DNA from 4 places in the Sphingobacterium sp. 2149 genome. Region 3 is predicted to be linked to each of the others. Evidence: riboswitches for the same ligand, from Rfam matches in the RefSeq annotation. Region 3 holds a riboswitch; each other region holds the start of a gene.
What was found. Region 3 has a riboswitch for S-adenosylmethionine ahead of metE (5-methyltetrahydropteroyltriglutamate--homocysteine S-methyltransferase). Riboswitches for the same ligand answer to the same signal wherever they lie in the genome.
Positions count from the first base shown of each region.

Region 1 (6,121 bases), on a different contig from region 3:
CGATCATGATCGTCCCAGTTTTGATGAACCAAAATAATGGGGCCGCCCAGCAACGCAAAAGATAAACCAGTCGCCAAAGCATAACGTGTTCGTACAAAACGTTTGAAAAAACGAACCAATGCGATCAGCCCCAATCCAATCCAGATTGCAAAGGCGTAGAAAGAGCCCACATAAGCATAATCCCGCTCCCGAGGTTGCATGGGCGTTTGATTTAGGTAAACAACAATCGCTATTCCGGTAAATACAAACAGCAGGGTTACGACCAAAGTATAAGGCTTGTTGTTTCGATACAACCATACCGCACCAGCTATTCCCAAAAGCAGCGGCAGAAAGAAATAGGTATTTCGGCTCGGATCATGTGCCTGCGATTGCGGTAGTTTATCTTGCGCACCTAGTCGCCAGTTATCGAATGCTTTGACCCCCGACAGCCAGTTGCCATCGCTATAGGTCCCATACCCTTGTCGATCATTCTGTCTACCGACAAAATTCCATAAGAAATAGCGCGTATACATATCGCCAAGCTGAAAATTGAAAAAGAATTTAAAATTGTCGGAGAATTGTGGTTGCTCTCCCTCTTTCAAATTGAGGTAACTTCTATAATAGGCTTGATGGTTTCCATCTTGGCTGTAGATACGCGGGAAAAAGGTTTCCTTATCAAATTGATATTTGTCTATCTGTGTAAAGGGTACATACGCCGATTGATCTTTCCGATAGCCTGTCTTACTCTTTACACCAACCACTTGCGAATCATAATACGGGCCTTTGAGCAATGGCTCCCGGACATATTGTTCCCGGCTCAAATATCCCAAAAAAGAAAATACATTATCCGGCGCATTATTATTCAAGGATGGATTTGCTTTTCCCCGGATCATGACCATGGTGTAGGAACTGTATCCAAATAAAACAAAACAAAAAACTAACAAAGCGGTGTTGAGCGTGTATTTGCGCTTTGTATACGAATAATACAAACCGCAAACTATCAATCCTACCAGCAATGAGCACGAGAAGAAAATTCCGGAACCAAATCCCATTCCAAGTGAGTTTACAAATACAAGGTCAACTTTAGCAGCCAGGCCAACCAACCATTGAATAATACCCCACAAAACGGCTCCCAGGATCAGTACACCTACTACAAACGCTTTTAAGGTACCTTTCGCACTCACCTGAGTTGCTTTTCTGAAATAGACCACCATCGCTATCGCTGGGATAGCCAAAAGATTCAATAAATGGACTCCAATAGAAAGCCCCATAACAAAACCGATAAATACCAGCCAACGATCACTACCTTCTTCATCAGCACGAGCTTCCCATTTTAATATCCCCCAAAACACAACTGCTGTACACAAGGACGACATCGCATAAACTTCGGATTCTACGGCCGAATACCAAAATGAATCGCTGAAACTAAATGCCATTGCACCAACAATTCCTGCGCCGAAGATCTGCAAGCAGTTGGATAAAGGTGCGTATTTGTCTTCGCGGAGTATCTTCTTGGCAATTGCTGTTATCGTCCAAAATAAAAATGTAACCGTAAGCCCGCTGCAAATTGCCGATCCGATATTCATCCAATAGGCGATTTTACCTGCATTACCCAAAGCCAAGTTTGAAAATACATTCTGAATCAGAAGAAACAATGGTGCCCCAGGTTGGTGTGCTACTTCCAGCTTGTAAGCACAGGCAATGAATTCACCACAATCCCACCAGCTTACCGTCTTTTCCACGGTAGCAATGTATACACATGTGGCAATGAGTCCGCAAGCAAAACCCAGTAGAGAATTTATTCTGTTGTACGTCATAAGGTCAATTGGTCTTCTATTAAAATCCTTTTTAGGACTTTAAGTTAAAAAGTTATCCTGATTCCAATATGTTAATTAACACTATTTAACACAAGTACCTGACAATAAACACACTGACACTTGCACGCACGCAAATGACTCCGTTACCAACACGACGACTCGGCTATAAGGTCAATTATAGGATATCTTAACAATGAAAAAGGGAGCTTATCAGCTCCCTTTCGCGGGTATTTTTATGAGTTAGGCTAGTTTTTCTACAATTTTCTTTGTTGGACCCGGATTACTCATCGTATAGAAATGTAAAACCGGAGCACCAAACTTGATCAGCTCCTGACATTGTTGTACTAACCACTCTTCTCCGACTTGTCTGACGTCGGCATTCGTTTTACATTCCGAAACAGCATCGCTCAGTTCTTCTGGAATATCGAGATGAAATATTCGTGGTAAGGTCACGAGCTGCTTTTTAGTTGTCAGTGGCTTTAATCCTGGAATAATAGGCACATGTATTCCATTATCTCTACATTTAGTAACAAATTCCTTATATTTTTCGACATTAAAGAACATTTGAGTTACAATAAATTCCGCCCCCATATCGACTTTTTGTTTCAGATATTTAAAGTCAGTATTAAAATTTGGCGATTCAAAGTGTTTTTCGGGGTAACCTGCTACACCGATGCAAAAATCAGTCTTTTCCGATGTGACAATATCCTCATGCAGATACTTTCCTTTATTCATATCAGCAACCTGTTCCAATAGGTCTGTTGCAAAAGCATGTCCACCATCCGTCGGAATAAAATCAGCATCGCCCTTACGTGCATCTCCGCGCAATACTAAGACATTATCTATACCCAGGAAGTTCAAATCGATCAGTGCATTTTCGGTTTCCTCCTTAGTAAAACCACCACATATCAAATGGGGCACAGCATCAACTTTATATTTATTCATGATTGCTGCACATATCGCCACTGTCCCAGGACGTTTGCGATAGGAAACGCGTTCCAGTAATCCACTTGCATGCTCTTTATAGATATAATCTTCCCGGTGGTAAGTTACGTCGATAAAAGGAGGTTTAAACTCCATCAGTTCATCCATGGTTTTAAAAATACTTTGGATGCCCTGCCCTTTCGCCGGTGGCAATAGCTCAAAAGAAAATAATGTTTTTCCTTTGGCATTCTGGATATGATCGATAATCTTCATTAAAAAACTGTTTTTTAGTTTGGTTGGCTTATATCGAAACGCACACGTCGAGGAATCGTTTATCTTCATGTAACTTATCTTTCCCACATGGAGTAGGGTAGAATTTAGCACCTTGAACAATACAGGTTGCTAAGGCTTCAACGGGTCTATTCCCTCGGCCTTTCTCTATAAGCGTTGCTAATATCGTTTTAAAAAATCAAAAGACAAAAATATTTTTTCGAAAAGACTAAAATGGCACCGAAAATAGGGCAATAAGACCTTTGGGCTCTGCTTACACGCAACAAAAGAAATGTATGCACCACCAAAAAATGTTAAAAAAACAGGCGAAAGTAAGGATCGAGAATCATTGGCTAAAGATGCGCTGCCAGGGAATTCCGTAGATTTTTGAGATAAAATGTGATTAATAAAAGTCCTGTTACGTGGTATTCCTCTTTCGATGCATATTTAAAGCCATCAAATAAATAGCGATAGGCGATCAATGCATCTTGTTCATTGTAAAACAACTCTTTCCAAGATTCCGGCACATCTGTCCACGCCTTGAGCACAATACCGTTCTCAGCATAAATAATTGGCGATTCAACACCATCCATTCGATAATCGTGATGTGTACCAGAACTTGATATATGTTGAAAGTAAGCGATGGAATAATCAACAAAATTCAATGCCCTCGCCTTGACCTCCTTTTCACTTTCTGCTCTTACGGGAGCATTCCGCCACAAATTCACTTGACTGTCAAATTTGCTTGGTGTCTCGCGTATAGGGGTTTTATCTAAGGCAAAGTTGAGATAAAGTCTTTCGGTAGTAGGTACACGCGCTGAGTTAAACTGTGAAAAATCACCTCTTAGCTGAATAAAATCTTTTTTTACCTTAACAATATCCAATGCGATGCTACCTTTTTTCTCGTCGGTCAACTCTAATCTGTCACCATTGAATCTATACTTTCCGAAGAGTAATATATCGTCGAGCGCCAAGACAAAGCGGTCTTTATTATGGAGTGAGAGAAAGGACCGATATAAAGTAGGATCATTCCCATAGGTATTTGCCTCCACATTCTGGGGAGATTCTCTCTTAAGTTTATGATATTGCTCATTCGAATAGCCCAATATCATCTGATAATTACCTTCAGGAAACTCCTTTTTCTTTCCAAAGAAAGCACAAGAAGACAGTGAAAATAGGAATAGCAGGAGTAATAACGATTTCAAAATCAATTAATAATTATGGCAAAATAATATATGCCAATATAATAAATTACTGCGATAGTCTATGAAAGGCTATTCATTTATATAAGCCTAAGGATATACTTATTCTTTATACAGATCCACTAAGCCTTCTGGCAATTCAACTTCAATAATCTCCTCTTCGCCATCAATACCTAAGATCAAATCGTCCGAAAGTGGGAACATCAGCTCCTTGCCATCCATATCTACGGTAGCAACAAATTGTTGTGGAAACTCCTGAACATCTGTTATTCTCCCCAGTTCACCATGGTTTTCATCAATTACTAAAAAACCGATTAAATCCGTATATCTAAAATCATCTGGATCACGCTCCGGCATTTTATCATTGGAAAGATATAGCTTTTTACGTACAAGTATTTGAGCCTTATCAATATGATCCACATCCTCGAATGTCACATAAGCGGTACTGTTCTTTTGAAATTTGATGGCGTCAACAAAATAAGGAACAAGCTTTTTGTTCACTTCCACGAAGACGACATCCATATCCAAACTCTCGTATTCTTCGAATTCAAAAAATAGCTGTACTTCTCCTTTAAGCCCTCTTGTTTTGCTGATATAACCGATGTAAAAGCTTTGATCAATAGTCATATTTTCGTATTTAGCAATTAGATGTAAGACATGATAATGGCAAACTATAGCCTATAGGCTGTTTCAAAAAAAGCCGGCTCAAGGTTGAGTCGGCTTTCTCGAATACTTTATGAAAGAATTAACCTTCAGTTTCTTCTGATGCAGGAGCTTCAGTCTCTTCAGCAGGAGTTTCTTCCGCTACAGGAGCATTTTTAGCAGCTACAGCAGCAGCTTTTTCTTCTTTTTTCTTAGCTTCAGCAGCTAAAGCAGCATTTCTAGCATCAGCTTTAGTTTGTGCTAAACCATCTTTTTTACCAGAGATTCTTGCATCATTAGCTTCAGTCCAGGCTGCAAATTTAGCTTCAGCAGCAGCTTCATCAAAAGCACCTTTTTTCACACCACCTTGCAAGTGTTTTTTGTAAAGAACACCTTTGTAAGAAAGGATAGCGCGAGCTGTGTCAGTCGGTTGAGCACCTTTGTTCATCCAGTCCAAAGCTTTTTCAAAATCCAAAACGATCGTTGCTGGATTAGTGTTTGGGTTGTAAGAACCAATACGTTCAATGAATTTACCGTCACGTGGAGCGCGAGAATCCGCTACGACTACGTGGTAAAAAGGACGTCCTTTTTTACCGTGTCTTTGCAATCTGATTTTAGTTGCCATTTTTTAATTTATTTTATGTATTCAACATATCCCCCGAGCTTCATACTAGAGGGGGATGCAAAGATAGTTATTTTTTTCTATTCATAAACATAATTTTATAAACTTCGCTGAAAATGACATCCTTAACACCTTGAACACCCCTTTTAGAACAGATCTCATTGCACCAGCTCTGCCGTCAACACCTAAAGTAATGTGTACAGCTGTTGGCTTCGCCCGAAGGCAACACCTACTCATATTACGACACCAGTATATATCATAAAACAACAATTTGGTTAATAAATAAGAATCAAATTAAGTCTGCTTTCTCAATTAAAATAATCTTCCCCATTTTTGCCAATTCACTTTTTACTTTCTACCTTCATTCTATGAAATCCGTTGCGCCATTAAAAATACTAAAAGCTTCAGCCGGTTCGGGGAAAACCTTTAGCTTGACTTTACATTATCTCACCCTTCTCCTATCCAACGAGAATAGCTACAAGGAAATTTTGGCGGTGACATTCACCAATAAGGCAACTGCCGAAATGAAGGAACGTATCCTATCGGTACTCCATGGCCTGGCAACAGGCCATCCTAGCCCTAAAATTGAAGATTTCAGAAAGTTATTACTGGCACAACAGCCAGGTTGGACTTCACATCTTGTGCAGGAGAAAGCTCACCGTGTT
Region 1 is NZ_JAVDTD010000012.1:269,079-275,199, reverse strand. It holds gene J2X77_RS18485 (DUF2723 domain-containing protein) at 1-1,721, opposite strand, end outside; gene metF (methylenetetrahydrofolate reductase [NAD(P)H]) at 2,037-2,993, opposite strand; SAM riboswitch class I at 3,065-3,167, opposite strand; gene J2X77_RS18475 (hypothetical protein) at 3,344-4,195, opposite strand; gene rimM (ribosome maturation factor RimM) at 4,295-4,819, opposite strand; gene J2X77_RS18465 (30S ribosomal protein S16) at 4,938-5,459, opposite strand; gene J2X77_RS18460 (exodeoxyribonuclease V subunit beta) at 5,825-6,121, shown strand, end outside.
Region 1: another riboswitch for S-adenosylmethionine. It lies ahead of metF (methylenetetrahydrofolate reductase [NAD(P)H]); the one in region 3 lies ahead of metE (5-methyltetrahydropteroyltriglutamate--homocysteine S-methyltransferase).

Region 2 (6,121 bases), on a different contig from region 3:
GTTGGAAGATCCATTAAAAATGCCACTAACAGAGTGGAGTAATTCATTATCATAATACTCTTCTAAATTCCGGATAATGGGAATACTTCCACAAACAGCACCTTCATACAATAAGCTTGTGCCATATTCATGCTGGATATCGACCAGTTCCTCCAAATGGCTCGCAATCATTTTTTTATTGGCTGAAACTACATTTTTTCCCGATTTCAGTGCGCGAACAGTTAGTTGGTAAGCTGCTTCGGCATCATCAATCAGTTCGACAACAGTATTAATTTCTGGATCACCTAAAATTGCCTCCGCATCAGTAGAAAACAGCTCAGCTGGTAGCGAGCGTTTTTTATTACCGTTTTTAATCACGAACTTCTTGATTTCCAGATTAAGATTTTTGGTTTTGATAATATCATAAAGACCTTGGCCTACAACACCAAATCCAAACATCCCTATTGTTAATTTATTGCTCATATCTCTTCTTATATTCTCTTATTATATTGTTCAATCTATTATACTAATTCAGGAACACATGCTTTCTCCGCTCTCAGAAAGTGGCTAATAGTTTCCGTTAGTTTTGTTGTTTCGATTAAAAAGCCGTCATGACCATAGGTTGATTCAATCTCTTCGTAACGAGCATTGGGAATATGCTGTGCTATGAATTGTTGCTCTTGTGGAGGAAACAATAAATCTGTATTGACACTTAATACCAATGTTGGACAGCTAATGCTTGCTAATGCAGATTCAATAGACAATCTACCGCGCCCCAAATTGTGGCTATCCATTGCTTTAGTCAGGAAATAATAGCTGTAAGCATTGTAGCGGTTTACTAATTTTTCCCCCTGATAGTTTTGATAAGATGAAGCTTTGTAGTCGCCTAGCTTATTATTATCATTTTCGCTCTGCGTATTACTATAGGTTGTATAATTACGGTACGACAGCAATGCCATTGAACGTGCCACCTTTAGTCCCTTAGCACCGCCATCAGGATGGTTGGCATAAAAGGTGCGGTCGGTTGTAATGGCAAGGCGTTGGCTCTCATTGAATGCAATACCCCATGGTGAATGAACAGCATTTGTGCCAACGACGATTAAATGATCGATTGCGATTGTGTTGGACGCGGCCCATTCCAATGCCTGCTGCCCCCCTAATGAGCCCCCGATCAGAACGTTAATACGCCTGATTTCCAGATGGTCAGCAAGAAATTGGTGTGCACAGGCCAAATCTTTTACCGTAAACTCCGGAAATGATAGATAATAGGGGTGCCCAGTGGATGGGTTAATAGACAATGGGTTGCTACTGCTATAGGCCGACCCAATGACGTTGGCGCAGATGATATAATAGTCGCTCGGGTCAAATAAGTCATCGGTTCCAAAAAGGCCCGGCCACCAATCCAAGACGTTTGCATTGGCCGTTAGGGCATGACATACCCAGATCACATTGCTGCGATCTGGATTAAGTTTGCCAAACGTCTCATAACTGATTTGTAAATCAGTAAGCTCTCGTCCATTTTCAAATACAAAAGGCTTCGGGTGCAGATAAATATGCTTACTCATTTTACATTTAAATTTTATAGCCGACTAAAGTCTAATTAGTTGATTTTATCAAAAGCTTGTTGTAAATCTGCTTTGATGTCATCAATATGTTCTATTCCCACTGACAGGCGCAATAGTCCTTTGAACACACCCGCATGCGCTTGATCTTCGTCACTCAATTGTTGGTGGGTCGTTGCGGCTGGATGAATAATCAGCGATTTAGTATCGCCTACGTTAGCTAAATGACTGATTAATTCTAAACTGTCGATAAAGTCATTGGCTTTCTGGGCTGCGTCGCCCTTTAGCTGGAAAGAAAGCACTGCGCCGTACCCATTTTTAAGATATTTTTGCGCATTAGCGAAGCTTGGAGAGCTTTTTAATCCTGGATAATTTACCTTTTCTACCTGAGGGTGGGCCTCAAGCCATCTAGCGATTTCCAACGTGTTGTCGACATGCCGTTGTACACGTAAAGACAATGTTTCAAGGCCTTGTAACAACAAGAATGAATTGAAAGGAGAGAGTGCTGGTCCAAAATCTCTCAATCCCTCTACACGCGCGCGAATTGCAAATTGTATATTGCCAAATGGGCCATTTTCACCAAAAACATCTGAAAAGACCAATCCGTGATAGCCCTCAGATGGTTCAGAAAATTGTGGGTACTTCCCATTTCCCCAGTTATAGTTACCTCCATCAACGATGACGCCGCCAATGCTTGTTCCATGCCCACCAATCCATTTCGTTGCCGATTCAACGACCACATTTGCGCCATACTCTAAAGGTTTAAATAAATAACCCCCAGCTCCAAATGTGTTGTCAACAATTAATGGCAAATCGTATTTTTTGGCTACAGCGGCAATTTTTTCAAAATCAGGAATATTGAAGCTTGGGTTCCCTATTGTTTCGACATAGATTGCCTTAGTTTTATCGTCAATGAGCGCTTCTATTTTATCAGCTTCAGCATCGGTGGCAAAACGAGCTTCAATACCTAGCCGTTTAAATGCAACTTTGAATTGATTGAATGTACCTCCATATAAGTTGGACCCTGCAACGAAATTGTCGCCGCTTTCAAGGATATTATTTAATGCAATAAACTGCGCAGCCTGACCAGATGCAACTGCGACTGCGGCAACACCACCTTCTAAAGCTGCAATCCGTTGTTCAAATACATCCGTAGTTGGATTCATGATCCGGGTATAAATGTTTCCAAACTGTTTTAATGCGAATAGATTGGCCCCATGTTCTGCATTTTCAAAGACAAAAGATGTTGTTTGATATATAGGAACTGCTCTGGATCCTGTGGTAGGATCAGCGACTTGGCCAGCATGAACCTGTAGTGTTTCGAATTTCAAATTTTTGTTAGAAGACATAATAGATCAGATTTTAAGGTTTCAAAAAAGAATTTGTAAAGGTAAAAGAGAAGCATACACACCTACTTGGAAGGTCTGTCAAATCGTTATCCAAGAAAAAGGAAATGATTTTTAACAAGCAGGGAAGTGTGTATGCATACGCATTCGCATCGATACTTTTTTACGATGTAGTACACTTTTGCTGTTCGCAAGGTTCAGTTGTATTGAACCTGAATTTTTAATAGATTTCAGTAATTTAATAAGCATTGTCTTATATCATTTATATGCTCCAAAACGATATTATTTTGGACAGGAATTGGCACCTTTTCAAGCAAATTGAAGGTTGCCAGTGGGTCATTGAGCCAGTCTCTCGCCACTTCTTTATAAATCAAGACCTACTGATTAAGGAAGGTGTTGATTAGAAATCTTCTTTCGAAGACGACACAAATATAAACTTCTTTTTTATTAAAGCAAAAGAAATACGTTTTTTTTACTTAAAAGAGCGTTACTTCGGGAGCTGTAATCGCATATTTGTTATTCAATATTGATACATAAATACATAGCTTGCCTTTATGGTTTTCTTAAGTTGATATTTTCTGCCAGCTGATCTAAGTCGGTTAAAAGGGGTTTTAAAGCATCAATTCTGCAGTGGATACCCTGTTGTATGTCGTGATTCGCTTTTCTTCCTAACGATATGGAGAGACCAACCAAATGCGAATTGATGCGATAGGAGAGTGCTTGAAAATGATGGATATGGGACCAGTCTACCCACTTGTGTTCAGGTTCCTTCTTCATTTGATTGATCGCATCGGAAAAGAGAGCCATGGCAGTCTGTGCTTTTTTCCGAGCCAGTCGAATGTCGAACGAACTTTGCAGATCATCAGATAGGCGTTTGTTGATAATTTGAAAATAATGGTGGTTGTATAATGCGACCTCTTTTGCCAAGTGGACCATGCTCGTGCTTTGGCGTACGGGTATCAAAAAATAGCCCGCTATTGCCAGCAGCGCACCAACTAAAGTAAAAATTATTCTACTGCCTAAAATGATATTAATATTTCCTTCAAATAAGTTTAATGCGATGACTATGCCCAGCGTAATAAAGATCACACTGACCATATAATTTGATCGGTTGAATAGGAAGAATCCAAATAATCCAATAGCGGCAATTAGAAGAAGAACGGGCAGAAAGTCAATGGAGACCAAACAGAGTATTCCGACGGCAATTCCCGAAAATGTACCTAGTATGCGTTCTATATTGCGTGTTTTGGTCATTGAAAATGCAGGTCTCGCAACGATGGCAATAGTGAGTAAGATCCAATAAGTATATTTAAAATCCAAGAAAGAAATACCGATCAATGCGCCTGTTCCGAAGAGAACGGCCATCCGGAGTGCAAAACGGAAAATTGGATTATGGAGATTGAGTCTGCTCTTGATATCACTTAAATTACGCAAAGGGCGATTGATAAATTGCTGATACTCATTGGTGTCAATTTTGTTTTTGATTTCTTGATTTTGATAAAAAGCAACTTGAATCCGTTTGAGAACTTCAATAATAGCTTCAATATTACGGATGATGGAAGCGAGAATACCATCTGCTGGGGCAGTCTGTTGTTCTTGAATCTCCTTTAGATCCAACAACAGCGCATTGATTTTACTGTGGTTATCGTAGAGCTGCTCTGCATAGCGAAACCTTTTATTAGGCTGCGAAAAACTATCGATTTCCAAGGCCAGTAATGTTATGCTACGACGAATTATGGGAAGGCTACAGGTATCCAGCAAATTTTTTCGAATGGCATCATAGTCATGATCCAATGCAATAATTAATTCGTGTAAATCAATTAATCCATAGACCTGACTAAGCCAATAGTTGCTTTTGTGCCAGCGTTGGCTTATGATTTTTTCTTCCCTGAATAAGAGGGATCTGATTTGCTCCTGTTGTTCACTGATCTGACCATAAATTTTTCCGACGCGGCTGTAAGTCAAGTCCAGCGGAATATCCGGATCGTAAGATTCAGAACGTATCAATAGAAATTGAGATAAACCGTGAAACCCATTGGCCATGGCGTGTTTTAAAGAGCGATAGGGTTGTATGTAAGCCTGCAATAGACTAAAGAAATAATAGATGCTGGCGCCTGCAGTAATTTGTAAGCTCACTGAAAGCGGATGCTGAGGGGCCATGCCGATGACAAAGCTCATCAGAATCAATGTCATGTTCCCAATTGCGGCATAACGGGGGCCTAAAACCCCGTAAAAAGTGCAGATAAAGCCTGCGGAACTCAATAAAATAACCAGCGGCCAATGATAAGGAAAAAGAAAGGCTGTAAGAATCGAAGCAATAAAGAAAGTGGGAATACAAACAAGAGCGGAAGAAAATTTATCTTTCCGATTACCTGGAGGATCGGTTAATGTAGTCAATAATGATCCCACCCCAATACCTATGGCTGCGTTTGCTGTCGCACCCAACAGATAGATCGCCAAACTCGGCAAAATGCTGATAGATACATTGCGCAAAGCATCGCCAGTATGTTCTCCCTGGATGAATCGGATAATATGGATATAAAAAAGGTAGAATCTTTTCTTTAATGATTCAATGCTCATCAATCAGTTTACTAATTTTCGGTGTAAAAATACAAATATTATGCTTAATATTTGTATTGTACATTTTATTTGTTTTGAATTTTGTTTATTTTTTGAATTTTTATTTTGATTCGATGTGCTTTTCTTGCGCTGTGCTTCTTGGAGATTCAAGATTAGCTGGGATGATTTTACCGGCTTTAGCATCGATCAGTGAAGGATATGGTTTACCGATGTTATTTGGCTGTCTACCGAGTGAATCGGACGATCTATCTATTTCTACTAGTCAATGTGTAATGAATATACGAGGTTTGTTGTCATTATTATGAAGTTGACTATCTAATCGATAGCCTAAAGAAACTACATTATGAAACCACAAAAAATTAAATTGCTTTTATTTTCACTTTTTTTAGTCCTGATTTCTATTGCCGGACCCGTTTCAGCACAGTCTGACGGGGGAAGATTACATACAGTCGTTGTTGGACAAGACAACCAGCCTATTGTGGCTGCAAATATTTCACTATTTCGGAAGCCCAATGATATCTTGTTAAAGGGAACTTTATCCAACGAAAATGGAGAAATTGTGTTGTCTGCGATCCCCGAGGGCAAGTATAGCCTACGTGTGTCCACGGTAGGGTATGCTGTTTATCATTCTGCTGAAATGGTCGTAAATACGGG
Region 2 is NZ_JAVDTD010000009.1:156,633-162,753, forward strand. It holds gene J2X77_RS14520 (homoserine dehydrogenase) at 1-462, opposite strand, end outside; gene metX (homoserine O-acetyltransferase) at 501-1,544, opposite strand; gene J2X77_RS14530 (O-acetylhomoserine aminocarboxypropyltransferase/cysteine synthase family protein) at 1,580-2,890, opposite strand; SAM riboswitch class I at 3,147-3,259, opposite strand; gene J2X77_RS14535 (FUSC family membrane protein) at 3,440-5,467, opposite strand; gene J2X77_RS14540 (TonB-dependent receptor domain-containing protein) at 5,811-6,121, shown strand, end outside.
Region 2: another riboswitch for S-adenosylmethionine. It lies ahead of J2X77_RS14530 (O-acetylhomoserine aminocarboxypropyltransferase/cysteine synthase family protein); the one in region 3 lies ahead of metE (5-methyltetrahydropteroyltriglutamate--homocysteine S-methyltransferase).

Region 3 (6,121 bases):
TGTTGCGCTGCTTTACGGTCTGCAAATGCTGAAGTACGTTTTGCATCGTCATCAGTGATATTGCTTGTACGTGTTTTAACTTCAGGTTTGTGAATTAATGGAGAAGTGCGACGGCTTTCAGCAGCAGCTTTGTTCGCTTCAAAACGTTTCGCTGTTTCCGCACCAACTTCGCCTTCTGCCAGTACAGCTAAGTCTTTCACTTCAGCTAATTTTTGTTTGGCAAAGGCTAACCAATTTTTTACTTCAGCAGGTAATGATTGTTCATTATGCTCATTATCTAGGTCAAAAGGAACATGCAATAACGATGAAGAAGGAGCCACCCAAACGCGGTCTTTTCCTAATGCATCAACTGCTTGCTTGATTTTAACCAATGACTTTTCGTAATCGTTTTTCCAGATGTTACGGCCTTCAACAATACCTAAAGATAATGTCAATGAAGCGGGAACTTTAGCTAAAACGGTATCCAGTTGGTTTTCACCACGGACAAGATCCAAATGTAAAGCATGAATAGGCAAATTAACCGCGATATCTTCGTTATCTTTTAACGCTTCGAAATAAGTGGTAGCGATTAATTTGATGTTTTTTGCTGCTGCAGCTAATTTTTCAAAAGTAGGCTGATATAGCGCTTTTACTTTAGCATCTAAATCCAATGCTAAGAAAGGTTCGTCAATCTGAACATATTGCGCACCAGCTTCAGCTAGTTTAGACAATATTTGCTCGTATACAGGGACAAGTTTATCCAATAAATCGATCCTGTCGAAGCCAGCTTCTTTTTCTTTACCGATTAATAGGTAAGTGATCGGACCAAGTAAAACTGGTTTAGTATCAATGCCCAATGATTTTGCCTCGTTGTATTCATTTAAGAATTTTTCAGAAGTCAATTTAAACTCTTGATCTTTTGTAAATTCTGGTACCATGTAGTGGTAGTTGGTATCTAACCACTTGGTCATTTCCATTGCTGTCACGTCGATGCCCTCTTGTTGGAAACCGCGTGCCATTGCAAAATATAAGTCTAAGCTGTAGTTGTTGTCTACTTTATTCAATAAGGAATGGTAACGGGCAGGAATTGCACCAACCGTAAGGGTTAAATCCAATACTTGATCGTAAAAAGAGAAATCATTGGAAGGGATTAAATCTATTCCAGCATCTTTTTGTGTTTTCCAATTGCCTTCACGTATTTTTTTTGCGGTGTCCAATAATTCCTCAACAGAAGATTTTTTAGCCCAATAGGCCTCATTGGCTTTTTTCAATTCGCGGAACGCGCCCACACGAGGGTAACCTAAATTGTTAGTCAATAACATAATGAATGTTTTTAATATTTTTTTTCAACTATATTTCTTGCTAGAGAGAGAAGGACACACTAGAATTTGGTGACTTCGGCTTATCATTCCCATCTACTAATGGGTAGAATTTAGCACCTTGTCAAGGGACAGGTTGCTAAGGCTTCATCGGGTCTATTCCCTCTGCCTTTCTCTATAAGCGATGCTAAGGTAGCGCAATTATTTTAAAAATGCAAATTTTTTATGAAAGTGCACCTATTTTTTATATTCTACTAAGAATGAAATTCTTTTTTTCTCTTCTTTTCATCGAATCATTCCTTTATTTCATAATTCAATGCATTACAGACAAAAAAATGGGAATGATCGTATGACTCATTCCCACTGTTTTTAGCTTACCAAAAGTTTGTAACCTTTTCCATGCACATTTACAATCTCAACTTTACTATCCTCTTTCAGGTATTTTCGAAGTTTACTGAGAAAGACATCCATACTTCTACCAGTAAAATAGTTGTCATCATGCCATATTTTTAATAAAGCCTCCTCTCTTGTCAATACATCATTTTTCTTTAGGCAGAGCAGGCGTAAAAGTTCAGCTTCTTTAGTCGATAGTTTCTGCATCTGCCCTTTATAGGAAATCTGCTGACTTGTGTAATCAAAGAAATAATCGCCAATTTCAAATTTGTCTGCAACTACCTCTTCTTCTTTATCCCGAACACTGCGTTTTAGCAGGGCATTGATGCGAAGTAACAATTCCTCAACCCGAAACGGCTTAGTGATATAATCATCCCCTCCAAGTTCAAAAGCTTCAGTTTTATCTTCCATCATACCTTTCGCTGTGGCAAAGATTATTGGAACAGTATTGTTTGTTTTTCTGATTTCACGTCCAACAGAGAAGCCGTCTTTCTTAGGCATCATGACATCGAAGATGCAGAGGTCATAGTTATTTTTCTTGAATTGGGATATTGCTTCATCACCATCTGTACATAGTGTGACGTCAAATTTTCCCTTTAATTCGAGATAGTCTTTTAAAAGATCCCCCAAATTAGGATCGTCTTCTGCTAATAATATCTTTTGCATAATGAATACTTTAATTTTAACGAATTCCCTTGATGCTGATAAATCAGCTTCCTCTACCTTTGAAATTCTTTTACAGAGGAAATATACAAAAAAGGAACCTTTTATTTTTTTGTAGGCAAAATTACTTCAAAGGTCGTGCCCTTATCTTTTTCGCTTTTAACCGTAATTTTTCCGTTCAGTCTCCTCAGAATATCTTGTACATAACTTAGACCAAGACCAAATCCTTTTACATTGTGGACATTGCCTGTCGGTATCCGGTAAAATTGGTCAAAAATCTTTTGCAGGTGATCTCGGCTCATACCGATACCGTTGTCAGCTATAGTGACCACAATACTATCACCGACGTTTTTTGATTGTATACTCACATGTAGATCACCTTTATTGTATTTAATTGCATTATCCAATAGGTTATAAAATACGTTTGAGAAATGCAGTTCGTCGCCAACGACGACATCTTTCGTGGCTGCCAGATCAATACTGAATTTTCCGCCAATATTTTGCATTCTCAGTTGCATACTGTCCGTAACAGCAGAAACAAGATCGTTAATATGAACATCTACCTGATCTAGTTTTAAGGTTTCTTTTTCTAATCGGGCTAAATCAAGTACACGTTCAATGTGATTTCCTAACCTAACGTTCTCGTCGTAGATGATATTGGCTAATTTTTGAACGCGTTTATGATCGGCATTGATATCGGGGTCCTTAAGCGATTCACTAGCAATCATGATAGTCGCAACTGGCGTCTTAAACTCATGTGTCATATTATTGATAAAATCGGTTTTCATCTCCGAAACTTTCTTTTGTCTAAAGATGATAATCAGCGTGTATGCAAAACACCCCACCAATAAAAAAAGTAGCGCAAGCATAGGCAAAAGTAGATAACCCATATTATCTGCGATGATCGCCTTTTTGTTTGGGAAATAAATCGTTAATTTTCCCGGTGCAGCACCAATGTCGCCTTTAAAGAGAGCAGTGGAGTACCGGGTTGTATTTGAAGGATTTTTTAAAGCCGCTTCGTCAAGGATATTATTGAGTAAAATATTGTTTGTGCTCCATATTTCGATATTAAATGGCGCTTTAATGTCGCGTTGAGCCAATTCCTCTTTGATAAGCTCTTGAACGATGATAATATTCAGTCGATCTTTCAATGGGCGTTTAGCTAATTCCATTCCAATAGCGACATCTTCAATATAGTCAGCCTTTTTACCCCCCAACATGGCAACAGAATCATAAACGTTAAACCCCGACCAAGAGTTCTTTTTATTAAGCACATCCAGTCTTTTTTCTAAATCAGCGATCGTTTTTGTAAGTTTTGCATTCTCTCTTGGAGGTAAGGTGGCTACCCTGAATTTGGTTTGCTGATCAACCAGGCCATCGAGCAAAGGAATAACAAAGCGCGTACTATCATCTTTTCCGCTCACCTGATCATCTACCTTCGATGCGTTTAGCATGATGAAGGCTTGTACTAAATTGTCATCGGTAAGCTCATTTGAAACAGAAAATTTGATGTATTTTTGGTACTCCGGTCTCTTGATGTATGTTTCATAAAATGAATTTTTAATTTCGATGACATTCGGATATAACGCACGTAATTGATCTTCTTGCTCTTTGAAGTTGGAGAAAATAGTATGCTGCTTGTTTTTTAACTCTTCAATTCTATATTGGATTTCGAGTTGCTCGGCTAAAAGGCGTTGTTTTGCCTGCTCTTGTTTGGATTTTTCAAGATTTCGTTCCTGTTGAACTTTAGCAAAGTCAACAACTTCCCGCCGTTCCAACTTTCCCGCAACAGCTGTTATCGCAGCATTCACGGATTCATCAAACAATTGGGATTTTTGACGATAAGAATCTCTTAAAAAATAGAATTGCATAGCCAAAACACCGATAAGGGCCAATGACATCAGTCCAATGATTAATACAATGCTATTTTTCTTCATTTGAATAGAGGGTTAAATAAATATAATTTTTACTGTATCACAAAGTTTATAGCGTATCGTTTGTTTCCATTTGCATATTTATCCTGAGGCCTACTTCTGATAGCCCCATGATTGACAGCTCATTTTCTAAATTGTTACAAATATAAAGATGCTAATGTGTTTTGAAGCCGTTTTAACAATGTTTAACAGCGATCTATTTAAAAATAGATGTGGTTGTTTGTAAATTAGTGTGGGTAATAGCTTATATGAAGAATTTTACCGTATTATAGATATATAATCTAATTAAGCTAATGTAAGCTATTTTCATTTCAATTTAAGATAACCAAGAGTCAATAAGCATGGATAAAGCATATGCTGATCCCACATGAGCTTTGGGACTCTTAAAAAAAAGGATATAGAGATGAAAAATTACGTATTATCATTGGTATTGGCTTCTATCGGTCCCGTTGCTTTGGGGCAAGAAGCTAAGGTGAAACCGCAGCTTCCTCTAGTGGAGGAAAAGAAATCGAAAATGCCTATTCTAAAATTAGACTCCTCAGATGAGAAGTATCACATGCCCGTTAAAAAGTTAAGGCGTATGGATAGTCTAGCTCCGATGCCCGGGACGGAAAAGATGCCTAAAGCAGATGGACAAGCTGCTGATCTTCCGCTCAAACGAATAAGCGATTCACTGAAGATGGAGGGCTTTAAATTAAAGATAGATTCCTTATATAAAAACAGACAAAAAAAATAGCGTTCCAAATAGAACGCTATTTTTTTTGTCCATATGTTTACCTTCTACAACTGGGAAACACGGATTGTATTTGTTTTACCTTTTTCGATCAACGGAGTTGAAGCGGTATTAATAATGATCGCTCCGGGCTGAACGTAGTTGTTTTTTACAATAAATTTGTTAACATCATGGATAGATCCGTCGGTGCTTTCGAACTTGTCATAAATAAAAGTTTTTACGCCCCAAAGTAAGCTGAGCTGTTTTAGCAATTTTTGTGTTCCTGTAAAAACTAAAATATCAACATTTGGTCTATAACTGGTAATTTCAAATGCTGTTGCTCCTGAAGATGTCAATACAGCAATTGCAGAAGCATTTGTTTTTTGAGCAAGATAGACTGAGGAAGCACAGATAGCATCAGGAATAAGTGTACCATCGTGGATTTCACTAACTTTCTCATTATAATAAGGATAAGAAGTTTGTTCCACGTGAATAATGATTTTGCTCATTGTTTCGATCACAATTTCAGGGAATTCACCTACAGAAGTTTCTCCACTTAACATAACGGCGTCAGCCCCATCTAATACAGAGTTGGCTACGTCATTTACTTCTGCACGTGTAGGACGAGGTGTAGTGATCATGCTTTCTAACATTTGCGTTGCAATGATCACTGGTTTAGAAAGATCTCTACATTTTTGTACAATGATCTTTTGAAGTCCTGGTACTTCTTCCATGGGAAGTTCGACACCTAGATCTCCGCGAGCAACCATAACAGCATCTGTTGCTTCGATAATTGCATCAATATTTTCGATCGCTTCAGGCTTTTCAATTTTTGCGATTATGCGCGCATGACTTCCTTTTGCTGCGATGATTTTTTTACATTGGGCAATATCTTCTGCTGAGCGTACAAATGACATGGCTATCCAGTCTGCACCATGGTCCAAAGCAAAGTTCAGGTTATCTAAATCTTCTTCTGTCAATGAAGGAATAGATACTTTGGTATTTGGTAAATTAACACCTTTACGCGAAGTAAGGACACCACCGTGTACGACTTCACAAGTAACTGTATCTTTATGATTGGTCTCTAAAACACGAAGTTGAAGTTTTCCGTCGTCAAGTAA
Region 3 is NZ_JAVDTD010000008.1:182,756-188,876, forward strand. It holds gene metE (5-methyltetrahydropteroyltriglutamate--homocysteine S-methyltransferase) at 1-1,301, opposite strand, end outside; SAM riboswitch class I at 1,379-1,482, opposite strand; gene J2X77_RS13190 (response regulator transcription factor) at 1,668-2,357, opposite strand; gene J2X77_RS13195 (sensor histidine kinase KdpD) at 2,459-4,291, opposite strand; gene J2X77_RS13200 (hypothetical protein) at 4,692-5,024, shown strand; gene pyk (pyruvate kinase) at 5,069-6,121, opposite strand, start outside.

Region 4 (6,121 bases), on a different contig from region 3:
CCAACTGGTCTTGATGGATATAGGCACTGCTATTTTCGTATTTGCTATTATCAACATAGACATCGCTGGCAGAGCCAAGCAGAAGAAGGGCGAGCATGGTTTTGAAGGAAATAGCTAGTATCATATCGCGTTTGGACTAAAATAGAAGAATTCTTGTTTGTGTACGTGTTAATGAGACCGCAATATAAGGTAAAAGTTTAGTTGTCGATTGATTTTTTGCAGATAATACGCAGTGTTTTTTCCTGCGTTCTTTGGTATTTCTTTGCCTATTCTTTGGCACTTCTTCGCTCCTGCTAGGAGATTAGCTTGGCATTGGTTTGCTCTTTCTCTGCTTATTCCTTGCTGTTTCTTTGCCGTTTCTCTGCTGTTTGATTGGTGTTTTTTCGCTGTTTGATTGGTGTTTTTTCGCTGTTTCTCTGCTAAAATGGTAACTAAATAGCAATCAGTCGGCAAAGAATAGGCAAACAAGGGGGCTAGTAAGCCCTTAGGATACCTTAAGCGAATACGACCAATCACCCTAGAGAAGGCAAATGCGATCGCAAAAATGCGGTCTATGGGATACAAGGTTGAATAGGTAACACTTATTTTGTTGGCTGCAAATGTATTTCAGGAAAAGAGTAGGTTGAATCCTGTACGGTGGTAAAAAGTGAATAATCGGTGTAATCCGGAACGGCTATCTTTAGAAGATAGCTCCCCTTTTTTAACACCTTGATCTTAAATTCGCCATTGCTATTTCTAACGGTATCCCGACTTAATAAGGCCAAGGGTTCCCTTTCCTTATTGGACACAAAGGTTTCAATAATAAAATATCCAACGGGATTGTACTGATGGTCAACCAAACGGCCGGTAATACGGTAAGATGAAGTAAACAGTCCGTAAAGTGAACAAGAGAGTAGTAGTAGTTTTAGCATATTTTTTCAAGTGTGTAGCGCGATAACATACGCGTATCCAGCTGATGAATCTTAAAATGGAGACCGCCACCTCACGAATTGAACGACGATCTACACAAAGTTAAGCCCCTTGCTTTATTGAATAGCTATCACAAGTTTATGAAAAACTATCATTTTGCATGTTCTGCTTGTAGGTAGAAGGAGAACAGCCGGTCATCTTTTTAAAAAATCGGGAAAGATTATTAGGGTCACTAAAATGAAGTTCAACGGCAATTTGTGCGATAGACTGCTCGTCTAGCAGAAGCCGCTGTTTAATCTCCTGTATTTTTCGGTGTTGGATTAGGTTGATTGGACTGTGGCCTGTGTAAGCTTTAATTTGACGATTCAGTTCATTTCGGTGTATTTTCAGTAAGTCCGCGTATTGATTGCAGTTGAGGTTGGAATTGACGTGCTCCTCCATGAGCATTTTGAATCTGGTGAGTAAATTATTGTTGCAACTGTCATTAGCGATATGGTGAAATGCACGAAATCGCCGGTCCAGGCGGAGCAAGATACTCGCAAGAAACGATCGGGTCATGTTGAGGCTATCGGATCGAAATGTCCCGATTTCAAAAACAATTTCGGAGAGCAGGATTTTAAATACCTCGAAATCATGAGTTGCTGCGACAATATAGGGCGCAAATGAATAGTTGTAAAAATAGGGTAGTTTATATACAAGTGTCTTATCCTGAAAGAACGATTCCAAAAACTCAGGTTTGAAGATTAAATGGAATCCTTTGACGCTATTTTTATCAAATTCATATTGCTTGATCTGATTGGGAAAAGCGAATAAAATGGTTCCTGGGCATAGATCAATACGTTTTTCATTGGTATATGCCACCCCGCTTCCCTGTTCAAAAAACATGATCTCAAAAAAGTTGATGGTGTGTGGTTCGGCTTCAAAAATCAGGTCGGTATTGTCCTCAAACCGATGGGCATCCATCGCTAAGGGAAAGCCGTATTTACTGTTTTCAAAATCAAAATATCGCATACTCATGTATTCAACTAAATTGCAGCCGTTTAAACGCTCAGGCTGCAGTGAATAAAGATAACAGTTTTTATGAATTTCTATCAACCCCGACAAATAGAGGGTTGACCTGTCAGATCTTGGTCAATACGCAAGGTAAAAATCGGGAATATTTGGTCAAGTCGTATTTTTTTTATATATTGCTGGTTATGAGTTTTAAAGAAAAATTAGAGAACTGGCGCACGTCAATCAATCGCGCCGGTAGTGGTGAGGAATTGTATATTTTGCTTTTGAACTACAAAAAGTTTATCAACAAAAATTGGATGGACGATTTTGGCGATCCAGGCAACTGGAAATCGGAATTAAATCAGGTCATCAGCAAAGTAAGAAAGAAAGTGGATGTGGCAGAAATTCAAAATTGCGACGATCTCTCGTCCTACAAAGACGACGCTCGGCAAACAGCCCATTCGCTCAATCATACATTAAGATATCACCACTCATTGACAAAAGAGTAGGCTAGGCCTACTCTTTTTGAGTTTATAGGGCTTTACTGTAAAGGAATCAAAACATTTTGTTCCAGACGGACAGGCACCTGCTTCACCGACGTAAAGCCGTCTTCCTTGGAAATAATATTAGAAAGATCAAGCCCCCTTTTGGAGAATGTACTGATCAAAGCTGTTCTGAAGGTAGCTTTCGATGATCCCCAGCCTTGTCCTAAAATGGTGTCGTTGTTGAGCTGGATCAGTTCATCTGTTGAATAATAACTGAATTTTTCCAGTAAGTGTTGGTAAAGATTTGTTGTTGTAGCCATACAATTTAAAAATTTAAAGGATTAAACCATAAACTGTATCCAGATTACTTTGGGAAAATAACCGTTGTGTAACGTTTATTTTGGTCGAAACCCGTATTAATTTACCACCGCGGTGCCTTCACTCGGTTGGTATTGCATCATGCAATTCTGAATACTCTACAAATATAGTAGATTATTTTTTATAATAAAATTTTTTTTGTCTTTACTGCTATTAAACGCTGATAATCGAAAACAGCAGCAAAACAAGCTGGTCGCTTTGACTTTGATTTGGGTATAAAGCGGTTAGCTGATTGGGAAATTTATCATGTTACTGTAATCTCATCGAAAATACTTTAAAAAGCAGAGAGAACACAATACTTTTGCGGCATGAATAGAATTGCGGAAATTAACGAATACATTGCTACCGAACGCGAAGTATTATTGCAACACCCTTTATACCGTAAAATCAAAACGATCAAAAATTTACGTTCTTTTACCGAAGGGCATGTGTATGCTGTATGGGATTTTATGTCTTTATTAAAAGCTTTACAGATCAAATTAACCTGTACCACACTTCCATGGTTCGCCAGTGAACATCCTTCAACGCGCTATTTGATTAATGAAATTGTATTGGCAGAGGAGTCGGATGAATATATCGATGGACGTCGATTAAGCCATTTTGAGATGTATCTCGACGCAATGTCTGCTATGGGAGCCGACCTCCATTTGATCAATAAATTTATTGCCAATGCCAAAAAATCGGATAATATATTCGATGCTATAGCATTGACAACATTGGACAAGCGAATCAAAGATTTTCTGAATTTTACATTCGAAGTAATAGCTGAGGGTGAAGTGCATAAAATTGCGGCGGCATTTACCTTTGGACGTGAAGACCTCATCCCCGGAATGTTTACGTCTATTTTGGAAGAAATTAAAGGGAATTTCCCTACAGCCAATTTAGACAGTTTTATTTATTATTTTCAACGGCATATTGATTTAGATGGCGACGAACACGGTCCATTGGCCATGCAGATGATAACAGATCTTGCGAAGGACGATGAGGTTAAATGGGCCGAAATGAAAGAGATTAGTAAAATTGCGCTACAAAAAAGAATCCAGCTGTGGAATGCAATAGAAGATTCCTTATACGGATAATCTATTATTATACCATCGAGAAAGGCCTTTCAAATCACGATTTGAAAGGCCTTTTTTATGTGCTGTGCAACAAGTCTTATTTATCCGTTACCTTGCAATATCATGCACCAGCTGTTTATTGAAGTCGCGTTCTTTTGAAAGCCAGTCAACTACTTCAAAAAGTCTGGCGATTGATAGGCTGGATTGGGATAGGTATAGAATCCTTCACCGGTAGCGACGCCTAGTTTGTTCTTGTCTATAAAATGTTCTTTGAGAAAGGCCACAGTTTTGATTTTTACGGGGTCATTGGTAGCCTCAGCGTTTATTTTATTGATGTTATAAGCTGTCGTAATACCGACGATATCCAGTATACCGAAAGGACCTGTTGGGGCTCCAGTGGCGACCATCCAAGTTTTGTCTATCGTTTCGGCATCAGCTATCTCGTTGACCAAAAGATCCGTTGCCGCCGAAAGTAATGGGACAAGTAAGGAGTTTACAATATAGCCAGGCTGCTCCTTATGCAGTGGCAGGGCAACCATGCCAATGGATTTTGCAAAGTTGACCACCTGCTCAAATACGGTTTTGTCTGTGCCTGGATGGCCCATAATTTCTGCTGTATTGTGCTTCCAGATCTCATTGGCAAAGTGTAAGGCCAAGAACTGTTTGGGGCGGCCGGTCTCCTCAGCAAACTGACTTGGTAGCAGCGTTGAGGAGTTTGTCGCAAAAATGGTTTTTACAGGAGCGACCTTTGCCAGCTCGTTATAGAAACTAATTTTAATCGCCGGATTTTCGGGAATTGCTTCGATCAGAAAATCTGCGTTCGCTACTGCCGAAGTGAGGTTTGAATCGTAACTGAGTCTGTCGAAGGTTGAAGCCAATTGTTCTTGACTGGCATGAAGATCATGTGCGAAGGCCTTCGCCATAAGATCAAATTTAGCTTTCGCTTTGTCAAGTACCTCATCGTTGATATCATAAACGGTGACATCGTAGCCATGAAAAGCAGCTTGGAAAGCAATTTGATAACCTAAAACTCCGCTGCCTGCTATCGTAATATTTTTAAAGTCCATGATGTTATTATTTTTTTTCAATTCGTAAAAACATACGCCGCGAAACCATGGCGCATGCTGTGATCCTTATCCTTTAATTCCTTTTAACCAATCTTTGAATTTGCTGATCTGTTCTGTGAGAAAGGATTCCTGCTCTTCCTCGTCCGCGGAACCAAGCGGTAGGATATGTTCAAAGTAAGTGCCTTTCAAAAGTTTACGCAGTAAACCTTCTCCTACAAATGGTTTGTCGTCATTTAACGTTTTGGCCGCTTTTAAGAGATGACGGATGTCGTATTGAAGGGGATTGATATCTGGAACCTGTTTATTTAGATTTAAAAGTTCATATACGGCAATCCGTGCAGTACGTACCGAGCTTTCCATGGTAAAGACCACATCGTTATTAGTTTCGACAAACTGGCCTACTAAACCTAGATTTTTACATCCTTCTGGTACCACTCTCGGACGGTCACCCTTCGCTCTAGGCATAAACATAGACGTAATGTAGGGCATAAACGCCGTACGCACAATGGTATTTGTGATGACATCGTCCAGTCGCTCAATAATGCCTAGATGGTAACATAACTCGGCTAGAATTTCATCTCCCGTACATTGGGGCATTGGCTTTTTAATGTAATTTCCTTCTTTATCCATAAATAAGGCATATACCCACAAGACAAGGACATCGTCTGGCTGAGCTGGAAAGTGAGGCTGCCTATTACAAGTGAAACTCACCAACCAGTTGGAATCAGTAATGGTGATAATACCGCCAGTAACTGTTTTGCCCGAATAGGGGTCATTGACCGAATATTCTTTGAGTTTTTCAACCAAAGCCGAAGGCTTACAAGTCAGCGTTGCAGACTCCCAGGCTGATTTTTCGATGTTACTGCAAAATTTTTCGGGCCTACCAAATATAGCTGATTTGGCGGCAAGGTTTTTCCAGAGCTTCCAGCCTGCGCTTTGACCGCTGCTGCTATTGTCTATACCAATGATCGGTGCGTTTTTGTTATCTCCATAAAAGGTGTCTTCGGTCATTGATCCGGTGGTAACAATGACGAAATCGTCTTTTCCAATTGGAATTTTCACCGCTTTACCATCTTGTTCTGTGATAAGCGCCTCTACGACTTTTCCTTCGGTATTGCTTTGGATATCGAGGTCTTTGACCAGCACATTAAACTGAATGTTTACGCCTTTGCTTTGGAGTACTTTGCGCAATGGGGTTACAAAAGTATCGTATTGATTGTATTTAGGGAAT
Region 4 is NZ_JAVDTD010000006.1:200,922-207,042, reverse strand. It holds gene J2X77_RS10720 (DKNYY domain-containing protein) at 1-124, opposite strand, end outside; gene J2X77_RS10715 (hypothetical protein) at 582-911, opposite strand; gene J2X77_RS10710 (AraC family transcriptional regulator) at 1,048-1,920, opposite strand; gene J2X77_RS10705 (hypothetical protein) at 1,968-2,411, shown strand; gene J2X77_RS10700 (5-oxoprolinase) at 2,444-2,707, opposite strand; SAM-I-IV-variant riboswitch at 2,774-2,867, opposite strand; gene J2X77_RS10695 (DUF3050 domain-containing protein) at 3,074-3,844, shown strand; gene J2X77_RS10690 (3-hydroxyacyl-CoA dehydrogenase) at 3,994-4,890, opposite strand; gene J2X77_RS10685 (oleate hydratase) at 4,957-6,121, opposite strand, start outside.
Region 4: another riboswitch for S-adenosylmethionine. It lies ahead of J2X77_RS10700 (5-oxoprolinase); the one in region 3 lies ahead of metE (5-methyltetrahydropteroyltriglutamate--homocysteine S-methyltransferase).